DNA from 4 places in the Brevibacillus sp. FSL K6-2834 genome. Region 3 is predicted to be linked to each of the others. Evidence: riboswitches for the same ligand, from Rfam matches in the RefSeq annotation. Region 3 holds a riboswitch; each other region holds the start of a gene.
The links. Region 3 has a riboswitch for S-adenosylmethionine ahead of mtnK (S-methyl-5-thioribose kinase). Riboswitches for the same ligand answer to the same signal wherever they lie in the genome.
Positions count from the first base shown of each region.

Region 1: another riboswitch for S-adenosylmethionine. It lies ahead of metK (methionine adenosyltransferase); the one in region 3 lies ahead of mtnK (S-methyl-5-thioribose kinase).
Region 2: another riboswitch for S-adenosylmethionine. It lies ahead of NST96_RS20000 (pyridoxal phosphate-dependent aminotransferase); the one in region 3 lies ahead of mtnK (S-methyl-5-thioribose kinase).
Region 4: another riboswitch for S-adenosylmethionine. It lies ahead of NST96_RS26015 (BMP family protein); the one in region 3 lies ahead of mtnK (S-methyl-5-thioribose kinase).

Region 1 is NZ_CP151945.1:5,128,523-5,136,093, reverse strand. Features, by position in the region: gene NST96_RS24935 (SLAP domain-containing protein) at 1-208, shown strand, start outside; gene NST96_RS24930 (S8 family serine peptidase) at 418-2,964, shown strand; gene NST96_RS24925 (hypothetical protein) at 2,990-3,463, shown strand; SAM riboswitch class I at 3,517-3,617, shown strand; gene metK (methionine adenosyltransferase) at 3,757-4,962, shown strand; gene NST96_RS24915 (polysaccharide deacetylase family protein) at 5,148-6,161, shown strand; gene NST96_RS24910 (sensor histidine kinase) at 6,161-7,303, shown strand; gene NST96_RS24905 (response regulator transcription factor) at 7,331-7,571, shown strand, end outside.
Region 2 is NZ_CP151945.1:4,022,594-4,030,164, reverse strand. Features, by position in the region: gene moaD (molybdopterin converting factor subunit 1) at 1-398, opposite strand, end outside; gene moaC (cyclic pyranopterin monophosphate synthase MoaC) at 601-1,083, shown strand; gene NST96_RS20005 (MFS transporter) at 1,091-2,431, shown strand; SAM riboswitch class I at 2,725-2,837, shown strand; gene NST96_RS20000 (pyridoxal phosphate-dependent aminotransferase) at 2,943-4,118, shown strand; gene NST96_RS19995 (hypothetical protein) at 4,453-4,836, opposite strand; gene NST96_RS19990 (PLP-dependent aminotransferase family protein) at 4,998-6,197, shown strand; gene NST96_RS19985 (family 1 encapsulin nanocompartment shell protein) at 6,284-7,132, opposite strand; gene NST96_RS19980 (IMEF encapsulin system ferritin-like cargo protein) at 7,186-7,571, opposite strand, start outside.
Region 3 is NZ_CP151945.1:4,582,037-4,589,607, reverse strand. Features, by position in the region: gene NST96_RS22520 (sigma-70 family RNA polymerase sigma factor) at 1-323, shown strand, start outside; gene NST96_RS22515 (anti-sigma factor) at 313-1,521, shown strand; SAM riboswitch class I at 1,621-1,768, shown strand; gene mtnK (S-methyl-5-thioribose kinase) at 1,966-3,195, shown strand; gene mtnA (S-methyl-5-thioribose-1-phosphate isomerase) at 3,192-4,235, shown strand; gene NST96_RS22500 (GNAT family protein) at 4,303-4,845, shown strand; gene NST96_RS22495 (ABC transporter transmembrane domain-containing protein) at 5,066-6,808, shown strand; gene NST96_RS22490 (ABC transporter ATP-binding protein) at 6,830-7,571, shown strand, end outside.
Region 4 is NZ_CP151945.1:5,378,900-5,386,470, reverse strand. Features, by position in the region: gene NST96_RS26025 (NAD(P)/FAD-dependent oxidoreductase) at 1-386, shown strand, start outside; gene NST96_RS26020 (methyl-accepting chemotaxis protein) at 676-2,148, shown strand; SAM riboswitch class I at 2,238-2,352, shown strand; gene NST96_RS26015 (BMP family protein) at 2,558-3,589, shown strand; gene NST96_RS26010 (ABC transporter ATP-binding protein) at 3,674-5,203, shown strand; gene NST96_RS26005 (ABC transporter permease) at 5,178-6,248, shown strand; gene NST96_RS26000 (ABC transporter permease) at 6,235-7,152, shown strand; gene NST96_RS25995 (sulfite oxidase-like oxidoreductase) at 7,211-7,571, shown strand, end outside.

The DNA.
Region 1 (7,571 bases), 550 kb from region 3:
CCGTGTCAGCTACACATTGGAAAACATGAAGGTAGATCCAAAGGCTTTCCGCGTAATTGCGTTCCAGATCCCGGCTTCGTCGATCAAGAAACAAGATTTTTCCGTGGAAGAGTGCACGGTCTTTATTCCGAAAGCTTACGAGAAGCAGAAGGAATCCAAAGTGTATGATGCAACCAAGTCAACCAAGTCAAACGGATTTCTGCAGTAAGAACCCTCCCCTTTTCGCATCGCGAAAAGGGGTTTTTCTATCGCATCCGATTTCCAGTGATTCCCTGAATAGGGTTGCGTTTCACACTATCGTTCCGCTATGCTAAATGAATAGAATAGGCTACAAGGGAGCGGGCTTTTTTGTAAAAACAAGCTCAAACACCTGTATTCCTTTTTCGGTTGAGAAAAGGGAGGAAGGACTGTAGTTACATGAGGAAATTTATTTTAACAGTTGTCGCTGTCTCAGTAGGGTTAATGGCTGCATTTGGGGGAAGCCAGAGGGCGAAGGCTGCCATTACCAATGACGAATATATCAACAATCAGACTCATTTGAGGCAAATCAAAGCTGATCAGGCCTGGAGAAAAGTTACTGGGAGCACAGTTACTATTGCCGTCCTTGATACGGGAGTAGACCATAACCATCCCGATTTGAAAGGAAACATCCTTCCGGGAATCAACCTGGTTGAGCCGGGGAAATCTGCCCAGGATGACAGCCAAAACGGACATGGTACCGCTGTTACTGGCATATTGGCGGCCAGAGGGAATAACGGCATCGGAGTCTCGGGGGTTTTAAGGCATGCAAGGGTTTTGCCTATCAAGGTCTTGAACAAGTACGGCGAGACAGATGTAGAGCTGCTTGCAAAAGGAATTAACGTCGCGATTGATCGAGGAGCCAAAATCATTCTGATGTCCGTGAGTAGTCTCTCCTATTCAAAGTCGTTGACGGCCGCCATCCAGCGAGCAGAAGCTAGTGGAGTAGTTGTAGTGGCCGCCAGCGGAAACGAAGCGAACCGGGTTGCCTATCCGGCTGCTTATCCAACCGTAATTGCAGTTGGAGCTGTAAAAGGAAACCTGAAGCCGCTCTATGATTCAAACACAGGGCCGGAGTTGAATCTCGTCGCTCCGGGTTTTAATATCTACACGACCAAGCCCAAGGGGAAATATGGAGCATTTAGCGGCACGTCAGCCGCAGCTCCTCAGGTAGCGGGCGCTGCGGCATTGGTGCTGGAGCGCAATCCGAATATGACGCCGCTGGATGTACGCCAGCTCTTGTACCAGACGGCTGAGGATCTCGGTGAGAAAGGGTGGGACCGGCAAACAGGATATGGACTGGTCGATGTCAATCGAGCCATTACCGAAAAGCTGTCTATGGATTTTCATGAACCAAATAATACTCGGAGTCAGGCCAAGGCTTTTCCGATTGAATCACAGCTGAGGGCGAGTTTGTCCGAGTCCGACAAAATGGACTGGTATTTCATGGATATTCCCTATGACGGAAAAGTGACACTGGTCGCAACTGTCACTTCAACGAATACAACCGCGCTGGCTGCTACCTTTTTCCCTGAAAATCGCGAAGCTTCTACCTATTACATAGGGAACGGAGACACGCTGACTGTACCGGTGAAAGCTGGTAGAATGTACATCAGGATGGAGCGAAGCTTCGGTGTGAAGGGCTTTACCTATCTGTTGACCAGCCGGTTTACGATCAATCCGGACAAGTATGAGCGCAACAATACAATGGATACGGCCCGCCCGCTGGTAGGCAACCAAATTTCCGTAATCGGGAACTTCCATGAAGAGGGCGACGAGGACTGGTTTTCTTACTATGTCCGCGAATACGGCCGGCTAAACGTAACAGTCACTGCCGATACCAAGCGGATCGACCTGAACATGAAGATCGGCAAAGAGGGACAAGCCTTTGAAGAATTTGACAAAGGCGACCGGAATGACCCGACCGAGCGCGCCCAAAAGGAAGTATCGCCGGGCAAATACTACATCAGGCTGACCGAGTACTGGCGAAATCAGGTGAACGGCGAGTACAAGCTGGACGTGTCCTATACGCCGATTCGGAAGGATACCAATGAGCCCAACGATACATATCGCCAGGCGTCACCTTTGGCCAACGGAACGCTGATGACAGGAACCTTGCCTACTCATACCGATCAGGACTGGTTCCAATTTACGGTCGATTCCGAATCCTACGTCAGCATACGCGCTCCGTTCGTTCCCGTATCGACAGGGATGCGGCTGGAGCTGTACGGTTCGGATACATTGAACTACTCGCTCTTTGCCACGAACGACGTAGCGCAGCTGTCCGATCTGGGCAAAGAGGTGCTTGGCATGAAGCTGAAGCCGGGCAAGTATTATATCCGTCTGACAACCACATTGCCGTTTAAATACGATTCGTACCGGCTGACTTTGACCAAGCAGCCTTTGATCGCGGGTTATCGTGATATTTCCACGCACTGGGCCCGCAACGAGATCGCCAGACTCAGCACGAAGGGAGTCGTCAAAGGCTTTGATGATTCGACCTTCAAGCCTGACCAGTCGGTGACTCGAGGCCAGTTTGCGACGATGCTGATCCAGTCCATGCGGGCCAAAGGGATGAATATCGTTACGTATACAGGCAGAAATCCGTTCAAGGATCTTTCTAAAAATCACTGGGCCTATGGCAATCTGCTGACTGCCCACCAGCTCGGCATCATCAGCGGCTATCCAAACAGCACCATGCTGCCGGATCAATCGATCACACGGGCAGAAATGGCACTGATGGTAGCCAGAGCAAATAATCTCGTGCTCTATAATCGCAGCAGGTCATCGTTTACCGACGTGCCGACAAGTCACTGGGCGTCTCCCGCCATTGAGGCGCTGACGGCGAAAAAGTGGATAAGCGGTTACGGACGGACGTTCAAGCCGCAGGGAAGAGCTACACGTGCAGAGGTGGTCGTCCTGCTGGCGAAGGCTTACAGTTTGTAACTCTATGGAAAAGGAGAGAACATAAATGAAAAAAGCAACCAAGGGAATCCTCGCCATAGCAATTGTCGGGATGGGGGTCTTTGCTTCGCAGGCGATGGCAGACGGCGTTTCCGGTGTCCCGGGCTCAGCGGATGATCCGGTCGTCACCAAAAGCTATGTGGATCAGCAAATTCAAAAAGCTCTTGGCGGAGGCGCAGGCACAGGCGGTGCATCCGTCTCGACGGGGTTGACAGTGGTTGAGCTGCACCCGGGGCAGACGCTGTACGGTTTTGAGGGTACGGAATTTATCGTCCGTACGGGAAAAGTACAAGCAGTAGCCGGCGATAAAGGCGATGGCTTGACAGATATTACCGAGGGCAAGGACCTGCGAGCGGGAGCTCAGGTGGCTGCCAATCATCTGCTCTTGATCGCCCGTTCGGACAATCGCGGATTGCGCTTGAATGCAAACTACAATGGTGTCGCGCACATTATGGTTCGCGGCAAATACGAATTGCGCTAAGCGCTTATTGACACCGGCTATAAAAACGATTATTCTATTATCCGTAATGGATACTCTTATCCAGAGCAGGCGGAGGGACTGGCCCCATGAAGCCCGGCAACCGACTCGAGCGGTGCTAACCAGCAGAACGGATACCTGTTCTGGCCGATAAGAGGGTAGGGAACGCAAACACCAAGCACCTTTTCCTCTAAAACAGGAAAAGGTTTTTTTTTTGCTTGTGCCTTCGTCTAATAAGAACCTGTTTCGGCTACCACACTATTTGTATGAGGTCAAAGGAGGTAGTACACATGTCTTTGCAAAAAGGTCGTCGTCTGTTTACTTCTGAATCCGTCACCGAAGGTCATCCGGATAAGATTTGTGACCAAATTTCCGACTCTATCCTGGACGCCATTTTGTCCAAGGATCCAAATGCTCGCGTAGCATGCGAAACTTCCGTTACCACTGGTCTGGTACTCGTGGCAGGGGAAATCACCACGAACACGTACGTGGATATTCAAAAGCTCGTCCGTGACACCATCCGTGAAATCGGATACGATCGCGCCAAGTTTGGTTTCGATGCCGACACTTGCGGTGTTCTGACCGCTATCGGCGAGCAGTCTGCCGATATCGCCCTCGGTGTAGACCAGGCGCTGGAAGCCCGCGAAGGGAAAATGACTGATGCTGAGATTGAAGCGATTGGTGCCGGCGACCAAGGTCTGATGTTTGGTTTCGCCTGCAACGAGACTCCTGAACTGATGCCTTTGCCGATCAGCATGGCTCACCAGCTGGCTCGCCGTCTGACCGAAGTGCGTAAAAACGGCACTTTGAGCTACCTGCGCCCAGACGGTAAAACACAGGTGACTGTAGAATACGACGGCGATAAGCCGGTTCGTATTGATACGATCGTTATTTCTACCCAGCACGCTCCGGAAACCACTCTGGAACAAATCAAGAACGACCTGATGGAGCACGTGATCAAGCCTGTCGTGCCAACAGAGCTTCTGGATGCCGAGACCAAATACTTCATCAACCCGACTGGCCGTTTTGTTATTGGCGGACCACAAGGGGATGCCGGTTTGACAGGCCGCAAAATTATCGTCGACACCTATGGCGGATACGCTCGTCACGGCGGTGGTGCTTTCTCCGGAAAAGACCCGACAAAAGTGGACCGCTCCGGCGCATATGCAGCCCGCTATGTAGCGAAGAACATCGTCGCTGCCGGCTTGGCTGAAAAATGCGAAGTACAAGTGGCCTATGCAATTGGTGTCGCACAGCCAGTGTCCATCAGCGTAGATACATTTGGGACCGGCAAGATTGCCGAGGACCAATTGGTAACACTAATCCGCAAGCATTTTGATCTTCGTCCTGCAGGTATCATCAAGCAGCTTGACCTGCGTCGTCCTATCTACAAGCAGACAGCGGCATACGGCCATTTTGGCCGCAACGATCTGAATGTGCCGTGGGAGCGTACAGATAAGGCAGAAGCGCTCAAGCAGGATGCAGCAGGGCTGTCCAAGTAAAGACCAAGCGCGAGAGCCTAGTGATACACACTAGGCTCTTTTTCTGTCATTGAAAACGGATTTCCTCTATATTTTTAAGAAGACTAGGCCTTAAGACTTGCGGCAAACTGCTGGAATTCAGTTCATAAAGGAATCCGTTCGTATATGTCGAAATTCCTATATAGGCATAAAGGAGGGAGTTTTTTGTGCCGAAGAGGTGGCCCTTCTTTCTCGTATTTTTCATTGCGCTAGGGCTCGTTGTGACTGCCGGACTGCCCGATACTGCCTCTTTTTTTAAAGAGGAGGCTCCAAAAGTGCAACCTTTCCCCCATGTCACTACGTCTATAAGCACAAGCGAGGAGCAATCGGCTGCACCACAGACAGAAAAAAACCGGGAAGAAGCAGCGTCCTCCAAGCTCTGGTATAGAGATCGGGTAGTCGTATTGACGTACCATCATGTGACCGACGATTCTGACCAGCGCTATGTTATTGGGGCGGAGCAGTTTAGAGAGCATATGACGTTTTTATTCGAGAACAATTTTCATCCGATATCACTGGCGGAATTTGTGCGTTTTGTCGAGACAGGAGTTTTGCCCACTGAGAATGCAGTCTTGCTTACATTTGATGATGGGTATGAAAGTTATTACACACATGCTTTTCCCGTAATGCAGCAGTATCGGTTCCCATCGGTCAACTTTGCCATACTTGGACGATTGCGGGATACCGAGGAGCGAAAGAGAGAAAAAATGACCACGCCGCTATCCCGTCCGCAAGTGAAGGAAATGCTGCAGACCGGGTTGGTGGAGATCGCTTCTCATACATACAGTCTTCACGACGAGAGGGCCCGCAACGAATGGGGAGATCTGGGACCGGAGACAGCACCTGTGTACATGGAGGAGCTCAAACGGCTCGAAGACGAACAAGAATACCGCAATCGCCTTTACGTAGATTTTACGATGTCGCGGGTAGGCTTGAGCGATCTGGTGGGCAAGCAGGTGCAAGCTATTTCCTTGCCGTTTGGATACAGCAATGACATCGTACTGGACATAGCCAAGCAAGCGGGCTACCGATTTGTCTTCAATTCAAATCGAGGTGTGGTAACGGCCCAGGTGAATCCGCTTTCCATCCCCAGATACGATGTCGGGATCAGGGAAATGGATGTGCCCAAGCTGCAGGCGCTGTTCCAGACGGTCAAAAACGAGGTAGAAGGAGATCAATAATGAATCAGGCGATCAGTATTACCATGTTGGATGGTGTGATCAATCGCACGATCGAGACGGTAGAGACGAGCAAATCGCAAATATTCGAGATCGCCGAAAATGCCAGGCAAGAAGGAAATTCCTTAAAACATGATTTGCATGAATTGCGGCAGGAAATAGCGAAAGTGATAAGCAAGGTAGATGAACTGGAGCTCTCCTACCGAAGGGCGCGAGCGCGCCTGGTGTTGGTTAGCCGTAATTTTCAGACATACACAGAGGAAGACATCCGCATCGCTTATGAAGAAGCCAACCGTATTCAGGTAGAATTGTCCATTTACCGGGAACGGGAAGACAATTTGAAAAAGCGGAGAAACGATCTGGAGAGGCAGCTTCGCACGCTGGAGGAAACAATCGAGCGAGCAGAAAAGCTGGTTACGCAGATGGGGGTTGTGCTGGGGTACTTGACCGGCGACCTGAGCAAGGTAGGGGAAGCTCTGGAGGAGGCCAAACAGCATCAGCTGATGGGTCTGAAAGTAATCCAGGCGCAGGAAGAAGAGCGGAAGCGGGTAGCGCGAGAAATCCATGACGGGCCCGCTCAATCCATGGCAAACGTCGTGCTGCGGTCTGAAATTGTCGAAAAGATGCTGAAAAATGAACGCATTCTGGAAGCGCAGATGGAGCTGCACGAATTGAAGGAAATGGTCCGCCTCAGTCTGGCTGACGTCAGACGGATTATCTTTGACCTTCGGCCCATGGCATTGGATGATCTGGGGCTGGTCCCGACGCTGCAGAAGTACATTCAGACGTATGAGGACCGCACGAAAATCTCCGTGGATCTGGTTGTCTTTGGCGTAGAGCAGCCGCTGAAAAGCTCTGTAAAGGCTGCGATGTTTCGACTGGTGCAGGAGTGCTTGAACAATGTTGAAAAGCATTCCGGGGCCAGTATGGTTCAGGTAAAAATTGAATTTCAGGAAAATACGTTGCGCCTAGTGGTCAAGGATGACGGAATCGGCTTTGATCAGGCAGCACAAAAGGCCAAGGGAGGCTCCTACGGGCTGCTCGGCATGAGAGAACGTGCCCAGCTGCTTGAGGGAACGATGGAATTGCAGTCTTCCCCTGGAGAGGGAACAAAGGTCATGTTTCAAATACCAGTCAAATTCTGAAGCAAGAGTGTACAGGGAGGATGAAATATGGAGAAGGTACAGCAAGAAATTCGCATCGTTATTGTGGATGATCACCAACTGTTCCGTGAGGGTGTCAAGCGTATTTTGGAAATGGAAAAGGACTTTCAAGTCGTGGGAGAGGGCGCTGACGGAGAAGAAGCTTTCCGTCTGGCCGAGGACCACAAGCCCGACGTAGTCCTGATGGACATCAACATGCCAAATGTGAGCGGTGTTTCCGCTGCGGAACAAGTTATTTCCGTAAGTCCCG
Region 2 (7,571 bases), 560 kb from region 3:
GCTTCATAGGCAAGCAATACGGTACGCTGGCCGTGCGTGAACTCCCGGACGGTTCCGACAAAAGCGAGGACAGCGCCGGCATGCGGATTGGACACGAGCTTGACCAGTTTGTCAGCGCTCAGCGGTTCGGTCGTGATGGCAAAACGAGGGTCCTGACCGCCGCTCACAGGTGGCAATATGGCGATTTCGTCTCCGGCCCGGATGGCCGTATCCGGCTTGGCATACTCTTGATTGACGGAGATAAAGCAGCTGCCGAGCAGGGAGGACAGCGCAGGGTATTGGCTGGATGCGGCTTGCAGCAGGTCCTGTACGGTTGCTCCCTCCGGCAGTGTCAGTTGTATCGTTCGCTCGCCGGCCAGCTCGGCCAAACCGGCAAATAAAAGGACAGATATTTGCATGTAGCACTCCTCGTTTCCCAAGGGTTATTTATAGGAAGGAAAAGCTTCTCTCTACTTGTGACGATAACATAATTGCGCCTAACTGCCAAATCAGAGAGCGACTTCTTGCAGATTCCCGATTGATTTTCTACAGTGCTGAATGTAAGGTTAGATTATCGAAAAAGAAGGGCATTCCCAGGCGGAAAGCAAATGGGAGGAAGAAATGAACGACGAATTAACGCATTTTAACGATCAACAACGGGCCAAAATGGTGGACGTCTCCGAAAAAGAGGTAACCAAGCGGGTAGCGGTGGCTGTCAGCAAAATCGCGATGAAGCCGGAAACGCTGCTGCGCATTCGCGAGGGGCAGATTGCCAAGGGGGATGTATTGGCTGTCGCACAGGTAGCCGGAGTAATGGCTGCGAAAAAGACGTGGGAGATCATCCCGATGTGTCATCCGCTGCCGCTGACGGGCATTGACATCCGCTTTTCGTATGCGGACAAAGCGACATTGGATATCGAGGCAACCGTCAAAACGACCGGCAAGACCGGCGTGGAGATGGAGGCACTGACAGCCGCAAGCGCAGCCGCGCTCACCGTTTATGACATGTGCAAGGCCATGGACAAGGAAATGGTAATCGGGCCGACGTATCTCCAGAGCAAAACCGGCGGGAAAAGCGGAGATTTTTATCGGAGCGAGGCGTAAACATCAGATGAGTCGACTATGGAATTCCTATCCGCGCAGCATCCGGCTTCTGGCCGTTGCTGCCGTTATTCATTCTACGGGCATGGCCTGTATCTGGCCGCTGGTGACGATCTACATCCACGATTTTCTCGGGAAGCCGCTCACCGTAGCGGGTGTTCTTTTGATGCTGAATCAGGGAGCGTACCTGATCGGCAGTCTGACAGGCGGGGTTCTCTTTGACCGCTGGGGGAAAATGCGCACAGTATACGCCGCGACAGCGGGAGCGGTAGCCGTAGCTGTGGCACTGGGCTTCACAACCAGCTTTCATACGTATACGGTCTTGCTGCTTTTGAACGGATTTTTCTCCGGCATCATGTTTCCTGTGCTCAATGCCCTGATCGGCCTCTTGTGGCCTGACGGCGGCCGCAAGGGCTTGAATACGGTTTATGTGGCACTCAATATCGGGGTAGCGATCGGTTCCGCCTCGGCGGGAATGCTGGCGAGCATTTCCTTTGCCTGGACTTTCTTTGGAAATGCGGCGCTGCAGCTGGCAGTTCTGTTTCTCTTTATCTTTTTGAGCCGCACGGTCGATCTTGAGCGCGGTCAGGAAAAAGAAGGCCGGCTCGTGGCAGCGTCGGCGAAGCACACAGAGGAAGGTGAGGGGGCACAGCTGCCTGCCGCGGGATTGGCGGAGAAGGCCGGCGGATCAAAAGGGGCCGCGGCGGCAATGGCGACGGATGCCGCTCAAGCTGCCGGTCGCCCGATGGCATGGCTAGCGCTCGGTCTGTTGTCGGCAGGGTTGTTGGTCTGCTGGATTATTTACTCGCAGTGGACGACTGTGCTGTCGGCGTATATGCAGTCGCTGGGCATCACGCTCAGGGAGTACAGCCTGCTGTGGACGCTGAATGGTGCTTTGATCCTGTTCGGGCAGCCGTTTATCTCCTGGGTGATCAGGCACTTCGCCCGTACGCTGAAAGCGCAGTTGCTGTTAGGCGCCTACGTCTTTTCGCTCTCCATGCTGATCTTGTCCCAGACGACGGTGTACGCCGGTTTTTTCGTGGCCATGTTTGTCATTACACTGGGTGAAATGCTGGTGTGGCCTGCCGTCCCGACCATCGCTGCCGAGTTGTCTCCACCGGGACGTGAAGGGTTCATTCAAGGCCTCATCGGGGGCGTAGGCTCAGGAGGACGCATGGTCGGCCCGCTGATGGGCGCCGTGATCTTTGAAGCGCTCGGAGCAAATGGGATGGTCTACTTCATGGCTGCTTTGGCTTTGGTCGCTGTCGCTTGCTTTACCGTGTACACGTCCTTTGTAAAGCGTCCTGAGATGAAGGCAGCTCTGCCTGCTCCGGAGAAGCTCGGGTCATGACAAGCAATGCTTGGACGGATACTCGTAGCTGTCAGGCGAAGACCAGCAGGCTTTCAGCCGAGGCCGCTCAGGCTGTCAGTCGAGGCCCCTCAGCCTGTCAGTGAGGCTCCTCAGTTTGTCAGTTGAGGACCGCCAGGCTGACAGTTGAGGACTGCCAGGCTGTCTAACGAGGCCCTGCAGGCTGCCGGGCCAGCAACAGCAAAGCAGCCCGGGCCATGGTTCGGGATATTGTATTGACACTCCCAACCTGCTCAAGTAGTATAGTAGACATTCAAAGTAAATAGGTTGCTGTTAACTTATCCAGAGAGGTGGAGGGACTGGCCCGATGAAGCCCGGCAGCGGATCTTGCAGGATATTCTGCAGATGCTGTGCCAATTCCAGCAGGAGCGATCCTGACAGATAAGAACGTGGAGACGCACGATCCGCCCCTTTTTCTGTTCAGGAAAAGGGGCTTTTTGCATGCCTGCTTCGATGTCTGGATTATTTTTGCGAAAGAAAGGATAGAAAGCCAATGCGCATCCAACCATCTGCCATGGTGGACCGACTGCCGACGCAGTTTTTTGCCACGCTGGTAGCGAAAACAAACAAGGCCATCGCGGCCGGACATGACATTATCAATCTTGGACAGGGCAATCCCGATCTCCCGACACCGCAGCATATCGTGGAAGAGCTGAGCGAGCAGGCCAAGCGCCCTGTCCATCACAAATACCCGCCGTTCAGCGGCAGGCTGGAGCTGAAGCAGGCCGTCGCCCACTGGTACAAGGAAGAGTTCGGCGTGGAGCTGGACGCGGAGGAAGAGGTAGCCATCCTGTTTGGCAGCAAGACAGGTCTGGTTGAGATTTGTCAGGTGCTGCTGAACCCCGGGGACGTCGCTTTGGTGCCCGATCCAGGTTATCCGGATTACTGGTCCGGCGTGGCTGTAGCTGACGGCCGCATGGTCATGATGCCGCTCAAGGCTGAAAACGCGTTTCTTCCGGATTACGGCCAGTTGAAGCCGGAAGATTTGGAAAAAGCCAAGCTGATGTTCCTCAATTACCCGAACAATCCGACGGCGGTCAACGCTCCGGTGGAATTTTTTGAAGAGACCATCCGCTTTGCCCGCAAGCACGAGATCGTCGTCTGCCATGATTTCGCCTATGGTGCGATCAGCTTTGACGGCAAAAAGCCGGTCAGCTTCATGCAGGTGCCGGGGGCAAAAGAAGTAGGAGTGGAGTTTTACACCCTGTCGAAAACGTACAACATGGCCGGCTGGCGCGTCGGGGCTATGGTCGGAAACAAGGAGCTCGTACGGCTGGTCAATTTGATTCAGGACCATTACTTTGTCAGTCTCTTCGGCGCTGTGCAGATGGCGGCGGCAAAAGCGATGACCGGCTCGCAGCAATGCGTACATGATCTCGTCTCCGTCTACCAAAGCAGGCGGGATGTGCTGTTCGCCGAGCTCCACCGGATCGGTTGGCAGGCCAAGCCTTCAGAGGGCTCGTTTTTCAGCTGGCTGCCTGTTCCCGAAGGGTTTACATCGGTCGAGTTTTCCGATTTGCTGCTGGAAAAGGCTCATGTGGTGGTTGCGCCTGGCGTCGGTTTTGGACCGACGGGCGAGGGGTATGTGCGCGCGGCGCTTCTTTCCAGCGAAGAAAGGCTGGCGGAGGCAGTGCGAAGGATTGAGAAGCTGGGGCTGTTTGCTCGGTAAGCTTGTTGGCGGGCTTCGGGTTATCTTGCTCCTTGTCCAGGGGCCGCGGTGGGGAGAAGCCTGGAAACAGGCTTCTCCTGCGATTCGGGGTGGCACAACAGGCTGAATCAAGCAGGATACTCACGGATAAAGCAGGCTTGATTCGAAATGATACTCACGGATGCCAAAACATAATGACGGCAATCTTTTCAAGAAAGACAGCCTTATTTTTCGTGTATAGCGGAAGCCATACTTGCAACATAAAGCATGGCTTCCCAAGCAAAAGGCCCGGAGCTATGATCGCTCAGGGCCTTTATGATGGCTTGATGGAATCAGGTGATACCCCAGGCCAGCTTTATGGACTGGGCGGGATCGGAGGTTGCCAGTTCAAGTCTATGTACCGTGTTTCGATGGTTTGCAAAGCGAGCTTCAGCTTTTGCGGAGGCTGCTCCATTCCTTTGACAATCAGGGTTTGGACCAATACGACTCCCTTGTCTGAATTCTCCATATACGTCTTGGCAAAATCGGTCCGAACGTCGAAACGCTTGCCGTTTTCGTCATACAGATTCCAGTAAGGGAAGCTCTCCAGTTTTCCCAAGCCCTTCAACTCGATTATCCAGACGGGCTCGAATTTGCCTACAAAAACCCGTCCCACCGTACTTTTGCTTTTTCTCCTGTTTCTTACCTCTACAGCCCGGTTTACCACCAAAAGAAAAGCAGGAAACATCTGCACAAGCATCGATACCCCCAACCAAAGTAGTCGCGAGTATAATCCGACGATTTCGACCGAGCCATCGCTCGACATAGCTAAAACCTATTCCGCCGATAGATTTGTGAGATTGGACTTATGACGGCCGCAGTGATAAAACAGGTATAAGCGAAATCTAGGGGGAACCGAACATGGAATATTCATTTTCCAAAGCAACCAGCGCACTCAGCTCCTCGGCCGTGCGCGAAATCCTGAAGCTGACACAGGGCAATCAAGTATTGTCTTTGGCAGGCGGCCTGCCGGCAGAGGATTCTTTTCCAATCGAAGAAATGAGAGAAGCCTTCAATCGCGCTCTGGATCACGGAGCAAAATCGCTGCAATACGGCTTGACTGACGGGTACATTCCGCTTCGGGAATGGGTTTCGTCCCGCATGAAACAAAAGCATATGAATGTTGGCGTAGAAAACATGCTGATCACTACCGGCTCCCAGCAGGCCGTCGACTTGCTCTGCCGTGTCTATCTGGACGAAGGCGACGTCGTGCTGGTAGAAAATCCAACGTATCTCGCGGCCGTGCAACTGTTCCAATTTCGCGGCATTCGAGCTATTCCGGTGGATGGAGATGCGGAAGGCATGGATATGGAGGACCTTGCCAGAAAAATCGCACAATATCGCCCGAAGATGGCCTATGTCATTCCGACGTTTGCAAACCCGACAGGAAAGGTTTGGAGTCTGGAAAAACGCTTGGGACTGCTGAAACAATGCCGGGAAAACAACATTTTGATTCTGGAAGACGATCCGTACGGGGAAATCCAGTTCGACGGCAAGGCGCCTTATCGCAGCATTTTTTCTCTCGATGAGCATCCGGACGGATCGGCTGTCGTCTACACCAGCACCTTCTCCAAAATCGTCGCTCCGGGTCTTCGAACGGGGTGGGCGATTGGAGACAGCCAGGTGATTCAGATGATGGTAAAAGCCAAGCAGGCAATCGACTTGCAGTCCAGCACAATCGACCAATTTGCTCTGTATGAGCTGCTGTCCCGGTTTGATTTGGAAAGCCATATTCAAAAAATCCGCGACTCGTACAAAGAGCGGATGGAGTGGATGCACGAGCTGCTCTGTCGTCAAACCAGCGGCATGAAGTGGAATAAACCGAGAGGCGGAATGTTCCTCTGGGTAGAGCTGCCGGAGCATGTACACTCCGAGAAGCTGCTGGCGCAGGCTGTCAAGGAAGGCGTCGCGTTTGTTCCCGGTATCCCGTTCTACGCGGACCAGCCTCAAACGAATACGATGCGCCTCAACTATACGCTGCTGGATCGGGAACATACCGAACTGGCGATCAACCGCTTGGGCAAAGCGTTTGCGGAGTACAGCCAGCTAGTCGCTCACTAGCGATAAATGAATACGTGGATCGAATAAAACAGGGTGTCCCGAAGTCTTTGACGACGGGGGCACCCTGTTTTTTGCAGCCTCGGTTATTATTCTTCTGTTTCCTCCAACGTGCAGATCGCACTCGGCCGCTTGATGCGGAGCACGACACACTCATAGACGCGGAACAGGCTGTTCATTTGCTCGTCTCCGAGGAAGGACGTATCGAAGTCTTCCGCAATAGCCAGGTCAAGGTTGTGACGGCCGGTTGCGACCAGGACGCCGGATCGGCCCTTGATGGTCGGGGATTGGAAGACGCCGTCGGTGACCAGATTGCGGACGTGCTCGATTTCCAGTACATTCGTTCCCTTGTGTACGCGGTGCAGAAGCGAGTACAGCTCAGGGGAGACGACCAATGCGTATGGACCGCTGTGTCCCATCTTCAACAGCTTGTTGCGCGCTTCCACGATGTCGGCAAAGGCATTGCCCGACTCCATCCAGTCGCTCTTCAAGTGGGTGAGACGCCCCTTCACATTCATCAAGCCCGGCAGGTCCAGACCCGGGGAGCCGTTGAAGATCAGGTCATCCTCCATGAGAGCGCAGCCGGCTGCCGCATTCGCAGCGGCACTCATATCCAGCGGCATACCCAATGTCCGGGCTTGGGCCACATCCCGCCAGTACAGCATGAAGTCTTTGTACAGGATGGGAATGGTCAGGCTGACCCGTTTGCTGGGCTGGGTCATTTCCAGCGATTCGCCGCGCAGGTTCAATCCGCCAAAGCGGGACTCGTCGTAAATATCGTTGGTAATCGTCTGAATGCCCTCACCGAGCGGGCCGTAAATATCGAGAAAGCGGCGGCCAACCAGCTGGCGTCGCGCCATATCAACAACGGTTTCATCCAGTTGCTTCCATTCATCGTGAGTCAAAGGGGAATCGGGATATTTGCGGAGCTTGTCCATTCCACATACCTCCAAATCGTTTCTGTTTACCTGCCGGAATCTGCAAGCAAAGTTTAAAACATGCCTTTTAAGCTGCCTACAGTCAGGCCCTTTCTGCCTGTTTTGGCTGCTGGGGCGGCAGCAGTCTTGCCGGTATTGGCAACTGCCGGAGAAGAGGAGGCTTTCAGATGATCCACCTGGTGGATATCGTATCCCTCGTCATGATCGGTCAGATCAGGCCGGTGCACATCCGAGAAACGCTCGCTTAGCGCTGCCATGATTTCCTTTACGCGGAGGTAGTCCTCCTGGGTGGATTCGCGCATGCTGTTTAGGAGCTGGCGGGTTTCCTCGTCTTTGAACTCATACAAAGATAGCTCCAGATGCTCGCGAAAATTGTGCAAGCCGAACCGTTCGAGATTGATGTCGGATAAAAGGCGGGACAGTTCGCGGTCGCTGAGCT
Region 3 (7,571 bases):
CGTACCACGCGTTTATCGACTGGCACCGCAAGCAAAAGCGCAGGCCTGTTCAACTGATCGACACCTTGCCTGAGCAGGCGGATCAGGCGGCGGTCAGTCCGGAATCGGCGGCACTGGCTAGGGAGACGGCGGCCCTCGTGCAGACTGTTCTCCGGGGGCTGCCGGAAAAACAGCGACAGGTGCTGCTGCTTCATGCGGAAAAGCTCAGCTATGCGGAAATAGCCGACGTCCTCGGCATCGATGTGGCCGATGTGAAGCGGTCGATCTACCGGGGACGATTGAAGATGCGAAAATGGTGGGGGGACGGTCAACATGGCGGATAACGGCAAGCTGGAGGATCATAAGCAAAAAAGCCGGGAGCGCGATCAGCTCCTTCTCGCTTATCTGCGGGGGGAGCTTGGCGCTGAGGAGACAGCGCGATTGAGGCAGCGTCTCGCAGACGACCCGGAGTATGCGGAGCGACTGGAGGAGCTTTTGCTGGGAGGCGGGCTGATGCAGACAGAACCGGAAGACAAAGCCGCGGATTTTTTGCCGGAGGAGAAGCAGCGCTCCATCATCCGCTGGGGAAAGTGGAAGAGCAGGCTGTCCAACGCCGCCTACACGGTGGGGATCTCGCTGCTGATCGGCTTTGTCCTGTTGTTTGTCAACTATTGGATTGGCCGGTCGCTGTATGAAGATATGTTTCGCGTCTCCAAGGATTTGGTGAATTTCACTCAGCCGGGGATCGTAGCAGGCAGCAGCGGCGCGCAGGTTGGCCTTTTTTATGGCAGCATTCAAATGGAGCTGCGCGAAAAGGTGGGGGGCGACCGTCAGCAGCCAGGGTATTTCGAGACTACGAATGTGTTTACCAAAGTATCCTCCCGCCCGGTATGGAACGACGGCGTTCGGAAGAAAAATCTGTTTTTCCTGTTCCCGCTTCAGACGAAGCTGCAGGAGGATACCTCTTTCAGACGAGAGCCCGCGTGGAAGACGCTTGAAATGCTGCCGGAGGGGACGGTATCGCAACTGGCGATTTCCTTTGACCGGTTTATGAGCCTGGAGGAAATGTACGCTTTCCTGGCTCCGTATAATTTGGACCTTACCTGGCTGGCCGTGGATACCGGACAGGAGGTGCTGCATGAGGATGCCAAAGAAGGCGTGCTGCTGCTTTCGGCCGGTGACGTCTGGGGTTTTTCCGAACATGGGCTGGACTATGGACTGGGACCGATTCAGGTAAATGGCGAAGCAGATCGCCGCACCCGGGCGTACGTGGAGGAGATGAAATACCTCGCCGAGCAGGAGAGGCTGAGCAGATCGATCGGACAAAGCCTGTTCAACAGCAGATCAGGATTGAAGATCGACGAGCGCTATCGGTATTTGGAGAAAAACGGTATCAAAACGTATGGAATCGTCGTCACCGGTCCGACCAAGGAACTGCTCAAGCTGAAGCAGGAAGCTGCCATCACCGCCGCATTCGTAGGACAAATTGACTGGTGGAACTGGAATCGTCCGAGTGCAAGCGGACAGCAAAACAGCTGGTAAGGCCGAGGATCAGCCGACTGGCAAAAAACAAAAAAGAGTGTTGACAGCGTGCATAGCCGCGTGTATGATTCAAACTAATCAAAACAGCATACGTTGGATACCTTATCCAGAGAAGGTGGAGGGACTGGCCCGATGATACCCGGCAACCGACACAGCGCTTGCCTGTCAGCTAGACTGACGGCGCGATTGCAAGCGATGTGCACGGTGCTAATTCCTGCAGAAGCAAAAGTATTCTGGAAGATAAGGGGGAGACGACACGCCCTGCCGCGTACGTATACGACCTCTTTTCTTCGGGAAAAGAGGTCTTTTTGCATGTCTGGCTGCAAAAACGGCTTGATCGGAGGCGCAGCCTGCAACATACCGTGCGGAATTATCCCCTGCTGAATGGGCCGGGAAAGCCGCTGGAAAGATCCACATCGATTCACGTGAGGGGAGAAACAAGTTATGGCTTATCGTGCTTTGAGTGAACAAGAAGCAGTACAGTATGTAAAAGAGCTGCCCGGCCTGTTTGAAGCAGGGGCTATCCTGTCCTCCCGCGAGATAGGCGACGGCAACCTGAATCTTGTCTTTCACATCCGCGATGAAGCGACCGGCAAAAGCGTGATTGTGAAGCAGGCTCTGCCTTATGCCCGCGTCGTAGGCGAGTCGTGGCCGCTGACGCTTGATCGCGCCCGCATCGAGAGTGAAGCGCTGCGCATCCAGTACAAATACGTTCCGGACCTCGTGCCGCAGGTGTACCACTACGATCAGGAGCTTGCCTTGACCGTCATGGAGGATCTCAGCGATCACATCCTGATGCGCAAAGGATTGATCGAGGGGCGACGCTATCCAAATTTCGCGAAGCAAATCGGACGTTTCATGGCCCACACGCTCTTTTTCACGTCTGATCTGGGAGCGCATCCCTACGAGAAAAAAGCGCTTGTCGGAACATTCTTGAATCCGGAATTGTGCAAAATTACGGAAGACTTGGTGTTTACCGATCCTTACGAAAATGCGCCGACCAACAGCTTCAACCCGCTGATTCGGCGGGAAGTGGAGGAAATCTGGAAGAACAAGCCGCTCAAGCTGGAAATCGCCAAGCTGAAGTACGATTTCCTCACCCGTGCAGAGGCGCTGCTGCATGGCGACCTTCATACAGGCAGCATTTTCGTCACCGAAACCTCGACCAAGGTCATCGACCCGGAATTCGCTTACTACGGCCCGATCGGCTTTGACATCGGCGCGGTAATCGCCAATCTGCTCCTGAATTATGCCGGCCAGCACGGACTGGAGAAGGATGGAGGAAAGCGGGAGTCTTATCGCGAATACCTGCTTACAACTGTCGAAGACGTCTGGAACGAGTTCGTCTCCCAGTTCGTCCAGCTATGGCACAAGCAGGCGAAAGAGCGCAGCGCACATGTAGAAGGGCTCTGGCAGAGCTACGTGAAGCGGTTGATCCAGGATACGGCCGGGTTTGCAGGCTGTAAAATCCTTCGCCGCGTGATCGGGCTGGCGGGTGTCGCCGATCTGAACAGCATCAGCGACGAAAAAACCCGTGCCGAAGCGGAACGGCTGGCACTGCTGATCGGTCAGGAGCTGATCCTGAAGCGGGGCGGCATCGAAGATTCGACCGACATCACAGACATCGTTCGCAATGCGACAACAAGATTTGATCAGGAGGCAGCAGCGGTATGACCACAATTCATGAAGCATTCGCACCTGTAAAGTGGGAAGGAGACTCTCTTCTTCTGCTCGACCAGACGCGTTTACCGGTAGAAACAGTCTTTCTTTCCCTCCATACGTCTGAGGAAGTATGGGCGGCAATCCGCCACCTGCAGGTTCGCGGCGCCCCTGCGATCGGGATGGCTGCGGCATACGGGCTTTACCTCGGCGTGCGGAACAGCGAAGCGGCAGATTCGTCAGCCCTCTGGAATCAATTGCTCGAGCAGGCTGACTACCTGGCGACAGCACGCCCTACAGCGGTGAACCTGTTCTGGGCGATCGATCGGGTCAAAGCACGCGTCCAGCAGGAGGGAGAAAAACCGGTAGACGCGTTGAAAGCGGCGGTTTTGGACGAAGCTCTCGCGATACAGCGCGAGGATGCCGAAGTATGCCGGACGATAGGCGAACACCTCCTCACCTTGCTGCAGGATGGAATGGGCATCCTGACCCACTGCAATCCAGGGGCGCTGGCTACCGCCGCTTACGGGACGGCGACAGCTCCGCTCTATCTGGCCAAGGAACGCGGCTGGAACCTGAAGGTATACGCTGACGAAACGAGGCCGGTGCTCCAGGGAGCGCGGCTGACCGCCTACGAGCTGCAGCAGGCGGGAATCGACGTCACGCTGATCTGCGACAACATGGCGGCCATGGTGATGGCGCAGGGAAAAGTGCAGGCTGTCATCGTAGGAACCGACCGCGTAGCGGCGAACGGCGACGTCGCCAATAAAATCGGAACGTATGGCGTTGCCGTGCTGGCGAAAGCCCATGGCATCCCGTTTTACGTGGCTGCACCGCTGTCGTCTGTCGATCTGGAAACGCCGACGGGAGCGGACATTCCGATCGAGGAGCGTCCGGCGGAGGAAATCACGCACGGCTTGGGCAAGCAGGTGGCTCCGGACGGCATCAAGGTCTACAACCCGGCATTCGACGTAACGCCAGCGGAATATATAACGGCAATCGTCACCGAAACCGGCATTTTCAAGCCGGAAGATATCCGCAATTCCAAGCAATAAATCGTGGCTGTATAACAAAAGCGCCCTCGGGCGCTCTTTTTCACTTTTGAAGAAGGGGAGAGATGACATGAAGGTTATTCCGATAACGCAGCATGCAGCGTTGAGGCGCTTGGAGCTTGCCGATGCAGAGGAAATGTTCTGGCTGACCGATACCAATCGTCTCCATCTGCGCGAATGGCTTCCGTGGCTGGATATCGTCACAAACGTGGCGGATACCAGAAGGTTCATCTCTGCCACTCTGGATCAGGACAGCCGCAGGCAGGGCACCCATTTCGGGATTTGGTACAACGGTCGTCTGACAGGAACAGTGGGCGTACATCATATCGACTGGACAAACCGGAAGACGTCCATCGGGTATTGGCTCGGAGCCCAGTACACCGGGCACGGACTGATGACGGCCGCCGTCTCGGCCTATCTGGATCACTTGATCTTTGGCGAGTGGGACTTGCAAAAGGTCGCCATTCACGCCGCTACCGAGAACAAAAAGAGCAGGGCCATTCCGGAGCGCCTCGGGTTCAAGCTGGAGGGAATCCTGCGAAGCAACGAATTTCTCTACGATCATTACGTCGATCACGCCGTCTACGGCATGCTGGCGTCAGAGTGGCGTTGAGTCCTTCAGTTTTTTGCTGCCGATAGAAAAAGCTGGATTGACAAGAAATTTTGTGTAAACTACCATGAAGATATTGGAAAAGGGATTGCGTATATCGCATCCCTTTCTTTTGATCGACAGGGTCAAAGTCGTCCCTGTTGATAACCGGATTACGGAGGCTCCGCCACAATCATGGCGGAGCCAAGTTTTCTAATAGGATAAGGAAGGAGGGACGGACGGCGTGTATATTTTGCGGCAATTGTCCTGGTTTTTCAGAAAATATTGGAAACGATATACAGTAGGGATTGCTTTTCTGTTTTTGATTGATCTGCTCATGCTGTGGCCTCCCCGGCTGATCGGGCAAACGGTGGATCAAATCCGCAATGGATCGCTGACGACATCTGGATTGGCGACGACGATTGTCACGCTGCTTTTGATTGGCCTTATCTTGTACGGGCTCCGTTTCTTTTGGCGGTACCTGCTGTTCGGCGGTTCGCTGATGCTGGAGCGGACGCTTCGCGAGCGGCTGTTTGGCCATTTGACCCGGATGTCGCCGTCCTTTTACTCGCGCCGTCGTTCCGGTGATTTGATGGCGCTGGCTACCAACGACATTCCCGCAATCGAACAGACAGCAGGGATGGGCGTACTGACGCTGGTCGACTCCCTGTTCGCCACGCTGTTGACTTTGGCTGTCATGATGGTGGCCATCGACTGGCAGTTGACGCTGGCGGCACTTATTCCGATGCCGTTTTTGGCCTGGGCGACCGCTTATTACGGCAAGCTTTTGCACGACCGGTTTTACCTGGCCCAGGAAGCGTTTGGCGAGATGAACGACCATGTGCAGCAGTCCGTCTCAGGCGTCCGGGTCCTGCGGGCTTTTGTACAGGAAAAAGAGGATGTGGAGGCGTTTCGCCGGGTCAGTGAGAAGACGATGGAGCGGAATATCAGCGTTTCCCGGATCGACGCCCTGTTCGAACCGACGATCGGCATTATCATCGGCTTCAGCTTTCTCATCGGGCTTGGCTACGGGACCTACCTTGTCTTTTCCAGCGCGATTTCCCTGGGCGATCTGGTCGCATTCAACCTTTACCTCGGGCTGCTCATCTGGCCGATGTTTGCCTTTGGCTGGCTGATGAACATCCTTCAGCGGGGGAGCGCTTCGCAAAAGCGGTTGTCGGAATTGTTCGCCGAACGGCCTGACGTGGTGGACAGCGAAACTGTGGTGGAAGATGTTCCGGACAATACTGTCGAGGCGAGAGGCTTTACCTTCCGCTATCCGCAGGCAGAGAAGGACGCCTTGTCGGATATCAGCTTCATGCTGCACGAAGGAGAGACGCTGGGGATCGTGGGCAGGACGGGAAGCGGGAAGTCAACGCTTTGCCGGACTCTGTTGCATCAGTACCCGGTAGAGTCGGACGCCCTGTTTGTCGGAGGGAAGCCGGTAGAACGGATTTCGCTGTCTGCCCTGCGCGGGAAAATCGCCTACGTTCCCCAGGAGCATCTGCTGTTTTCCCGAACGATCGAAGCGAACGTCGCTTTCGGCTCGCCGCAGGCGACTACAGAGGAAGTGTGGCATGCGCTCTCCCTGGCCGAAATGAAAGGCGATGTAGCGCAATTCGCGGAAGGGCTCGGAACCATGGTCGGTGAAAAAGGGGTCACCCTCTCAGGGGGACAGAAGCAGCGCATCTCGATTGCCCGTGCCCTGCTGATGAACGCTGACATCCTCATTCTCGATGACTGTCTGTCCGCAGTCGATGCGAGGACGGAGGAAAGCATTCTTCGCCACCTCCGCGATGAACGCAAAGGAAAGACGACGATCATCACCGCCCACCGGCTCTCTGCGGTCCAGCATGCCCAGTTGATTTTGGTGCTGGACGAGGGCAGGATCGTGGAGCGGGGGACGCATGATGAATTGATGGCGCAAAACGGCTGGTATGCGGAGCAGTACCGCAGGCAGCAGATGGAACAAGACGTCGCGGGTTAAGGGGAGAGAGGGGAACGTGTAATGAACGGCAAACAAGTATGGAAGCGGCTTGTAGAGTACGCCATGCCGTTTCGCAGACAGATCGCAGGGGCCCTGCTGCTGCTCCTGCTCGGTACTGCCGCGGAACTGGCCGGCCCCTTTTTGGCAAAAGTGATGATTGACAATCACATTCTGGCGGTTCAGAAGACGTGGTATCGCTTTGAAAAGGAACCGCTTACCATTGAAGGAAACCAGATCGCGATCCGGCTGGCGGATGAGTATTACGTCCGGGAGGATTGGCTGTCGTCCTTGCCTCCGGACGATGCACAAAAGGCGAAAAAGACACAGGTCGTGACCGAGGGAACGACCTACTATATGCTGGACCGTGAGTTGTCCGAGGACGGGGAGCCGAAGCTTTTGCCGCTTCCGGCCGTCGAGGGAAGGGAGCGGGTCAAGGCGACGCTCGTTCGCTCGGGGCAGGAGGTTGATCAGGCGGAGGGAATCCGCTTGACGGCGGACGAGGTGAAGGCGCTGTACAGCAGGGAGATTGCGCCGATATTGCTTTTGGCAGGCGGCTATGCCTTGTTGATCCTGATCAGCGCGGCATGCAACTATACGCAAATTTTGACGCTGCAGATGACAGCTCAACGCATCATCCAGCGCATGCGGATGATTTTGTTCACCCACCTGCAGAAGCTGCCGGTCTCCTTTTTTGACAAGACACCGGTCGGTCAGATCGTCTCCCGCGTGAGCAACGATACGGAGGCCATTCGTGAACTGTACG
Region 4 (7,571 bases), 800 kb from region 3:
TCATCGTCCAGAAATACGGAGACATTTTGCGCGGACGCCGCTCTACCGAGTCCCGCATCCGCGAAGGGTTTTTGGAGCCGACGCTCAAGGAAGCCGTTCCCGGCGATTTGGGCCTGGTTCTGCCGTACAATACGATGAAAAGCTTGATCGAAATGGTCGAGGCGCTGGACAAGGTGACACCGGGAATCGCTTCCGAGCACACACTGTTCTATGGCGTAGAGGCCAAATTTTACTCTGCCCGTCCAAAGCTGACCGAGGAGTTCGAGACGGAAATCAAAGGGCTGTACTGCGGCGGCGACGGTGCGGGCATTACGCGCGGACTGGCACAGGCCGGGGCTGCAGGCGTATGGATCGCCCGTAATATCATCAAAAAATCGTTGCAGTAGCATAGTCTATAAATCGGAAAAAGCAGGTGCTCCAAAGTCTCAAGCAGACAGCGGGGCACCTGCTTTTGCATTGCATATAGGGGAGTGGCGGGCATGGGTACGAAATTCGACAGCAGATTGTTTGGCCAGCATGCGAGGCCGAAAACGACCAGTTGTGCATCTTCAGAACCAGTCGAATGATGGAACTTTTTTCACACATTCTTACATTATTCGTAGTCGCTGGGACTTTTCTCAGTCTATAATGGCATCAAGAGCATTTCGCAAGTACGACAGGCAAGAGGGGGTACATATGTTTCAGTTGGTCCGCAACACCTTGACGAACAAAGAAGGCTTTATGATCTTTATTTTATGGAATCATCTCTGGGTTGCAGGCTGGATCGCGTATCAGATGGATGTGAACTTCTGGAAGGTCACCTCCGCAGGCTTGCTGGCAACACTGATCGTTTCTCCGTTGTACTTCATTCGCAAGGACAGCTACTTGATCCGGTATCTGGTCGGAATTGGTCTTCTCTATTACTCGATTGCATTTGACCACTATACACCGTTTCAGGAAATCTCGTTTCTCGCGTTCATCGTCCTGGGCTTTTTGGCAGCCTATCTGGACTGGAAGCTGATTGTATCGGCGGGGGCGATGCAGGTTGCGGCGACATTAATCGGATTTTACACCGGTTCTTACCAGTTGTTTGACGGCCATTTTTCGGAAGTCAATTTGCTGCTTCGCATTGTCGCTTTCGTGCTGATGATCGCGGGGCTCACCTATCTCTGTCTGGCTGGACAAGCGTCGCTTGCAAAAGCGGACAGCGCGAGACGGGAAGCCGAAGACAAAGAGCAGCGCCTGGAAGAGCTGCTGCGGAATATCAAGATGGTAACAGAGCAGGTGGAGCGCACATCCGTGCATGTCCATGAGCATGCCGAGACGACAAGGCGCAACACGGACGAGATGATGGTCGCCTTCAAGGAAGTGGCGACCGGAATGGAATCCCAAGCCAATTCCACTGTCAAAATCGAGGAAGAAGTGCAATCGATCGACCAGGAAATTGTGACTGTCAACGAGCAAGCGGCCGTCATGAAGGCGGAAGCGGATCAGAACAGCCGCCGCTTGGCAGGAAGCATCAGCATGATGAGCGAGCTTTCCGAGCAAATGGAGCAAATCGTTCAGGCGGTCAATGTGGCGTCTTCGACGATCCGCGAGCTGAACAAGCAAGCCAACAAGGTCGAGGAAATCGTCCAGACGATCAACCAGATCGCGACACAGACGAACCTGCTCGCGCTCAATGCCGCGATCGAATCGGCTCGTGCGGGTGAGCACGGCCGGGGCTTCGCCGTCGTGGCGGACGAGGTGCGCAAGCTGGCTGAGCAAAGCGCGACGGCTACGCAGGAGATCGCCGGAATTTTGCAGTCGCTGCATCAAGAAAGTGAAAATGCGGTGAAGCATATGAGCACGGGCGAAGTGTCGGTAGCAAAGGGGCAGGAGCTGGCGGTAGAGACAGTGGCGTCTATCGAGACGGTTCGTGCAGGCATGGAAGCGTTCCTCGAGGCCGTAGAGCATGTGCGGACGAGCATGGATCGCGTGAAAATGCGCTCCGGGGAAGTGGCGGCCGAGATGTCTACGATTACAGCGGTCACCGAGGAGTCTGTTGCCAACCTGGAGGAATTGTTTGCGACGGCGGAGAACCAGCATCAAAAGGTGCGGGAGATTACCGAGGAGCTCGGCGAGCTGAACGCCTTGTCGACAAAGCTGCAGCAATCATTTCAGCGATAATCGTAATGTTTGAAATTGCAGAAAAAAGAATTGCATTTTTCAATTGATCTGCTAGAATGAATTCAATATCAATTAAATAGTTTCACCTTACCTTATCAAGAGCGGCGGAGGGACTGGCCCGATGAAGCCCGGCAACCACTGTGCACACGTGCACAGAAAGGTGCCAATTCCTACAAAATCCATTTGGATTTTGAGAGATGAGGAAGAGGTTGGCGATATACCGCAAACTCTTCCTCCGGGAAGAGTTTTTTCTTTGTACAAAGGAGGTTATTGACGAACGTTAATTTAATTAAATATAATAATATTCGTATTTTATTCAAATTGATTTTTTATACACGCCATAAACCAACGATATTTTGTTATAAAAACGAATAATATCGTTCGGGATATTGATAGGAGAGAGGACATCATGAAAAAATTGCTTCTGGCTTTAACGACATTCGCTGTACTGGCAGCCGGATGCTCGACAAACAGCAGCGCCCCCGAAGACAAGGGACAAGCCCAGACAGGCGGACAAGAAACAGCGAAAAAGCGGATCGCGCTGGTGCTGCCCGAGAAAATCGGGGTTAACCCGTTCTTCCAGCAGATGGACGATGGAGCGAAGAAAGCCGCCCAGGAATTCGGGGTGGATGTCAAGACGATTGAATCCACAGACCACGGGGCTATCGAGGAAAATATCCGCGTGGCAGTGGCCGAGCAATACGATTTGATCATCACGTCTTCCTTTGAAGCCGAGGATGCGCTGAAAAAGGTAGCGACAGAAAATCCTGACCGCACCTTCGCCATCATCGATACGCAAGTCGATTTGCCCAACGTCCGCAGTGTCATGTTCCGCGAGCAAGAGGCTGCATACCTGGTCGGAGCGGCTGCCGGTTTGGCAACCAAAAGCAACAAGGTAGGGATCGTCGCAGCAATGGACATTCCGATCCTGAAAAAATGGACAGTCGGGTTTCAGGAAGGGCTCAAGGCGACCAACCCGAACGCGGAAGTGCAGATCAACTACGTCGGCAGCTTCAGCGACCCGGCAAAAGCGAAGGAGCTGGCGCTGCTGCAGGCTTCCAAAGGAGCGGACTTTATTTACGGCGCAGCGGCTGTAGGAGATCTTGGCGTGTTTGAAGCAGCCAAGGAAAAAGGCTTCTACACCTCCGGACAAGACGTTGACCGGACCAGCATCGACCCTGAGCATATCGTCCTGTCCCAGTTGAAAGGAACGGACTCCGCTGTGTATGAAACGGTGAAGGCATTTGTGGACGGCAGCTTGAAGCCGGGTGTCGTCGCCTACGGACTGAAGGAGAACGGCGTCGGCGTGACCTATGTTACGCATGACAGCCCGACTCCGTTGAACCCGTTCATTGGAGAAGAAGTCGTCAGCAAGGTAAAGGCGATCAAGGATGAGATCGTCGCGGGGACGAGAACCGTGACAGACCCGCTGAAACAATAGCAAGAGCGCTGATTCGGAAACCGGCTACATGAGCGTAGTCGGTTTCCTGCTCTACCGGGAAGACAAAAGAGGGAGGGGAAAAAGGTGGCGAACCGACTGGAAATGCGAGGCATGACCAAGCGCTACGGCGATTTTACCGCCAATGACAACGTTTCGTTTACGTTGAAAGAGGGGGAGGTCCATGCGATCGTCGGCGAGAACGGAGCGGGCAAAACCACGCTGATGCGCATGCTGTACGGTATGGAGCAGCCCACTGCCGGAGAGATCGCAGTAAATGGCAAGCCCGTCGTCTTTCGCGGCCCGGAGGATGCGATCCGCCACGGGATTGGCATGGTTCACCAGCACTTCATGCTGTTTCCCGACTTTACCGTTGCGGAAAATATCGTGATCGGCTACGAACCGCAGCGCAAAGGGCTGTTTCAGCGAAAAGAAGCGGCGAGTGCAGTCCGCTCGCTCAGTGAGCGATACCGGATACCGATCAACGAGAACGCCAAGGTATCCAGCTGCTCCGTAGGGGAGCAGCAGCGGGTAGAAATCCTGAAGGTGCTCTACCAGGGTGCAGATATTATCGTGCTGGACGAGCCGACTGCGGTGCTCACGCCGCTGGAGGTAAGGGAGCTGCTGCAGACGATCCGCCATTTGGCCGAAAGCGGCAAAAGCGTCATTTTGATTACGCACAAGCTTCAGGAGGTCATGGAGGTGGCAGACCGGGTCACTGTCCTGCGCGGGGGGCGCGTGACCGGAACCGTTTCCCGAAGCGAAACCAATGCGGACGACCTCGCCCGTATGATGGTAGGCCGCGAGCTTCAGCAGCTCAGTGACCGGGTCCGCCTGGAAGGAAAGCCGCTTTTGCGGGTGCAGGGCCTGAGCGTCCGGGAAAAACAAACGCTCGTAGACGACGTGACGTTTTCCGTACACCACGGGGAGATCGTCGGGATCGCCGGGGTTTCCGGCAACGGGCAATCCGAGCTTTTGGAGGCATTGACCGGCCTGCGGGCTGTTTCGGAAGGGAAAGTCTATCTCGGAGAAAAGGATGTGACTGGCCAGTCGGTGGCAGCGATTCGCGAGGCAGGATTGGCCCACATTCCCGAAGACCGCTACCTGTGGGGGACAGCAAAGCTGGAAAGCGTCGAGGAAAACGCGCTGATGGGCTATCAGCGCAAGCCGGAGTACATGCGTCGCGGTGTCGTTTTGCGCAGCAAATTCCGCCGTGTCGTGGAAGAGTGGGTCGAGCGGTTTGCGATCAAGACAGGCTCTCTTCATTTGAAAGAGCAGGCGGGAAACCTCTCCGGAGGCAATCTGCAAAAGCTGATTGTCGCCCGCGAGCTGGGACAGAATACACCACTGTTGATCGCGGCCGAGCCTACTCGCGGCGTTGACATCGGCGCGATGGAATACATCCATCAGGCTCTGCTGGAAAAGCGGAACAATGGAGACGGCATTTTGCTCGTCTCGTCTGAATTGACAGAAATACTGGCGCTGTCCGACCGGATTTTGGTGATGTACAAAGGGAGGATCGCCGGGGAGCTGACACGCTCGGAAGCGACAGAGGAGAAAATCAGCGTATTGATGGCGGGAGGAAGCGTGTATGGCAGCAGTCAAGCAGCTATGTAAGTCATTGGTTCAGCCGCTGCTGGCAGTGATCATCGGCCTGTTGACAGGTGCGCTGGTCATTGCCGCCGTGGGCGAATCGATTATCGGTACGTATCAAGAGATGTGGAAGGGAGCCTTTGGCAGCTTCTACTTCCTGACCTCCACGCTGGCCCGGGCCACGCCGATCATGCTGATCGGACTGGGACTGTCGCTCGCTTTTCGCGCCGGGGTATTCAATCTGGGGGCCGAGGGACAGATGGTAACGGGAGCGATCAGTGCGACGTTGGTGGCCCTTTATCTGCCCGCGCCCGGCTTCGTCAAAATGGTGGCCGCTCTGGTAACGGGCGTGCTTGCCGGAGGGTTGTGGTCGCTTTTTGCCGGGTATTTGGAGGCGCGCTTTCGGATTCAATTGCTGATTTCCTCGCTGCTGCTCAATTATGTCGCCGTTTTGTTCGCAGGGTATCTCGTCAGCGAGCCGTTCCAGGACAAAACCGGGTCCGCTGCCATGGCCCAGACCCCGATGCTGGAAAAAAGCGTCTGGCTGCCAAAGCTGTTCGCCGGGATGAGCGTCCATGCAGGCTTTTTGTTTGCCTTGGCTGCTGCTCTTCTGATCTTTTTCGTCATTCGCTATACTCCGTTCGGGTACGAAGTGAAAATGCTCGGGCAAAACCCGTTCTTTTCCCGCTATGGCGGAGTGAACAGAGTTCGGGTGATGCTGACCGGCATGTTTTTCAGCGGCGGACTGGCCGGATTGGCCGGGACTGTCGAGGTATTGGGCTCGCATTATCGGTATGTGGAAGGCGCCCTGACGCTTCCGAATTTCGCCTGGACCGGGCTGATGGCGACCCTGCTGGCCAACTCTCACCCGATTGGCGTTGTGTTTACTTCCTTGCTGCTCGCGGCTCTGCAGACAGGTGCCATGGGAGTGGAGCGGAATACGGATGTGCCGCTTGAACTGGCCAGTGTGATTCAAGCTGTTTTAATTTTGTTTATATCAGCTAAATTCAGTTACGACTGGTGGAAAAATCGCAACAACAAGAGGAGGGAATCTCATGGAGCTGTTTGATTGGTCCCTCGTCAGTTCCACCATCCGCATGGTGACGCCTATTTTGCTCGCAGCCCTGGGCGGTGCGCTCTGTTCGCGCGTCGGCATTTTCAACGTCGGTCTGGAGGGGTTGATCCTGGTTGGCGCCTTTTCCGCCATCGTCGGCAATCACTTTACCGGGAGCCTGCTGCTGGCGCTGCTGTTTGCAGCTCTCGTAACCGTTCTGTTCTCGCTGCTGTTTGCCTACATGACGATCGGTCTACGGGCCAATGAGATCGTCGTCGGCGTCGCGATCAACTTTCTCGGGCTGGGGCTGACCACGTTTGCCCTGCGTGCCGTTTTTGACGTAAAGGGCGCGTTTTACGACAAGGACATGGCCGGACTGCCGCAGTGGCAAATCCCGCTAATCAAAGACATTCCAGTGCTGGTAGACATCGTTTCCGGGCATTCGCCGCTCGTGTACTTCGCCTTTTTGGCCGCAGTTCTGCTGCATTTTTTCTTTACCAGGACCGTTACCGGCTTTCGCGTGCTGGCTGTCGGCATGAACGCGACTGCGGCCCGCAGCCTTGGGTTGAAAGCGACTCGCCTGCAGGTGCTGGCGATCGTCATGTGCGGCGTGCTGTGCGGGATGGCCGGAGCCCAGCTATCGCTCGGCCAGGTGACGATGTTTACGGAAGGCATGACAGCCGGACGCGGCTTTATCGCACTGGTGGCGATGATGCTGGGGCAAGCCCATCCGCTCGGCATCCTCGCGTCCAGCTTCCTGTTTGGCTTGATGGACGCGCTGAGCATTCGTCTGCAAGGCTTTTCGCTGCCGACGCAGTTTACCGCCATGCTGCCGTATGTGCTGACGATCGCGGCGATGTTCTTTTTAAAGGACAAGGGCGCTTCGTCAGCCGGCTCCAGCCAGCAAAGCACGCGATAGCTGATAATAAAGCGGAGTATGAACATTTTCATTTACGACATAAAGGGGAGAGGTTCGGATGAACAAGGCTGATCGTATCAAACGGATGAAGGTGCCGGCTGTAGACCCTGCTCTGGCAAAAAGGCTGCCGCCGGGCCAGGTGCTGACGGAGAGATTTCCGATCCTGCACGAGGGAGAGGTCCCGGTCTACGATTTGCAAACATGGACGCTTCGGGTGTTTGGAGAAGTGGAGCGGGAAGTGACGCTTGGCTACGAGGAAATCCGGGCCATGCCGCAGAGTGTACTGACGTGCGACATTCATTGCGTGACCCGGTGGTCCCGGTTTGACAACCGCTTTGAAGGAGTCCGGTTCCGCGACTTTCTAAAAGCAGCGGGCATCGTGCCGAAGAGCGATTACGTCATGCTGCACGGCGACCACG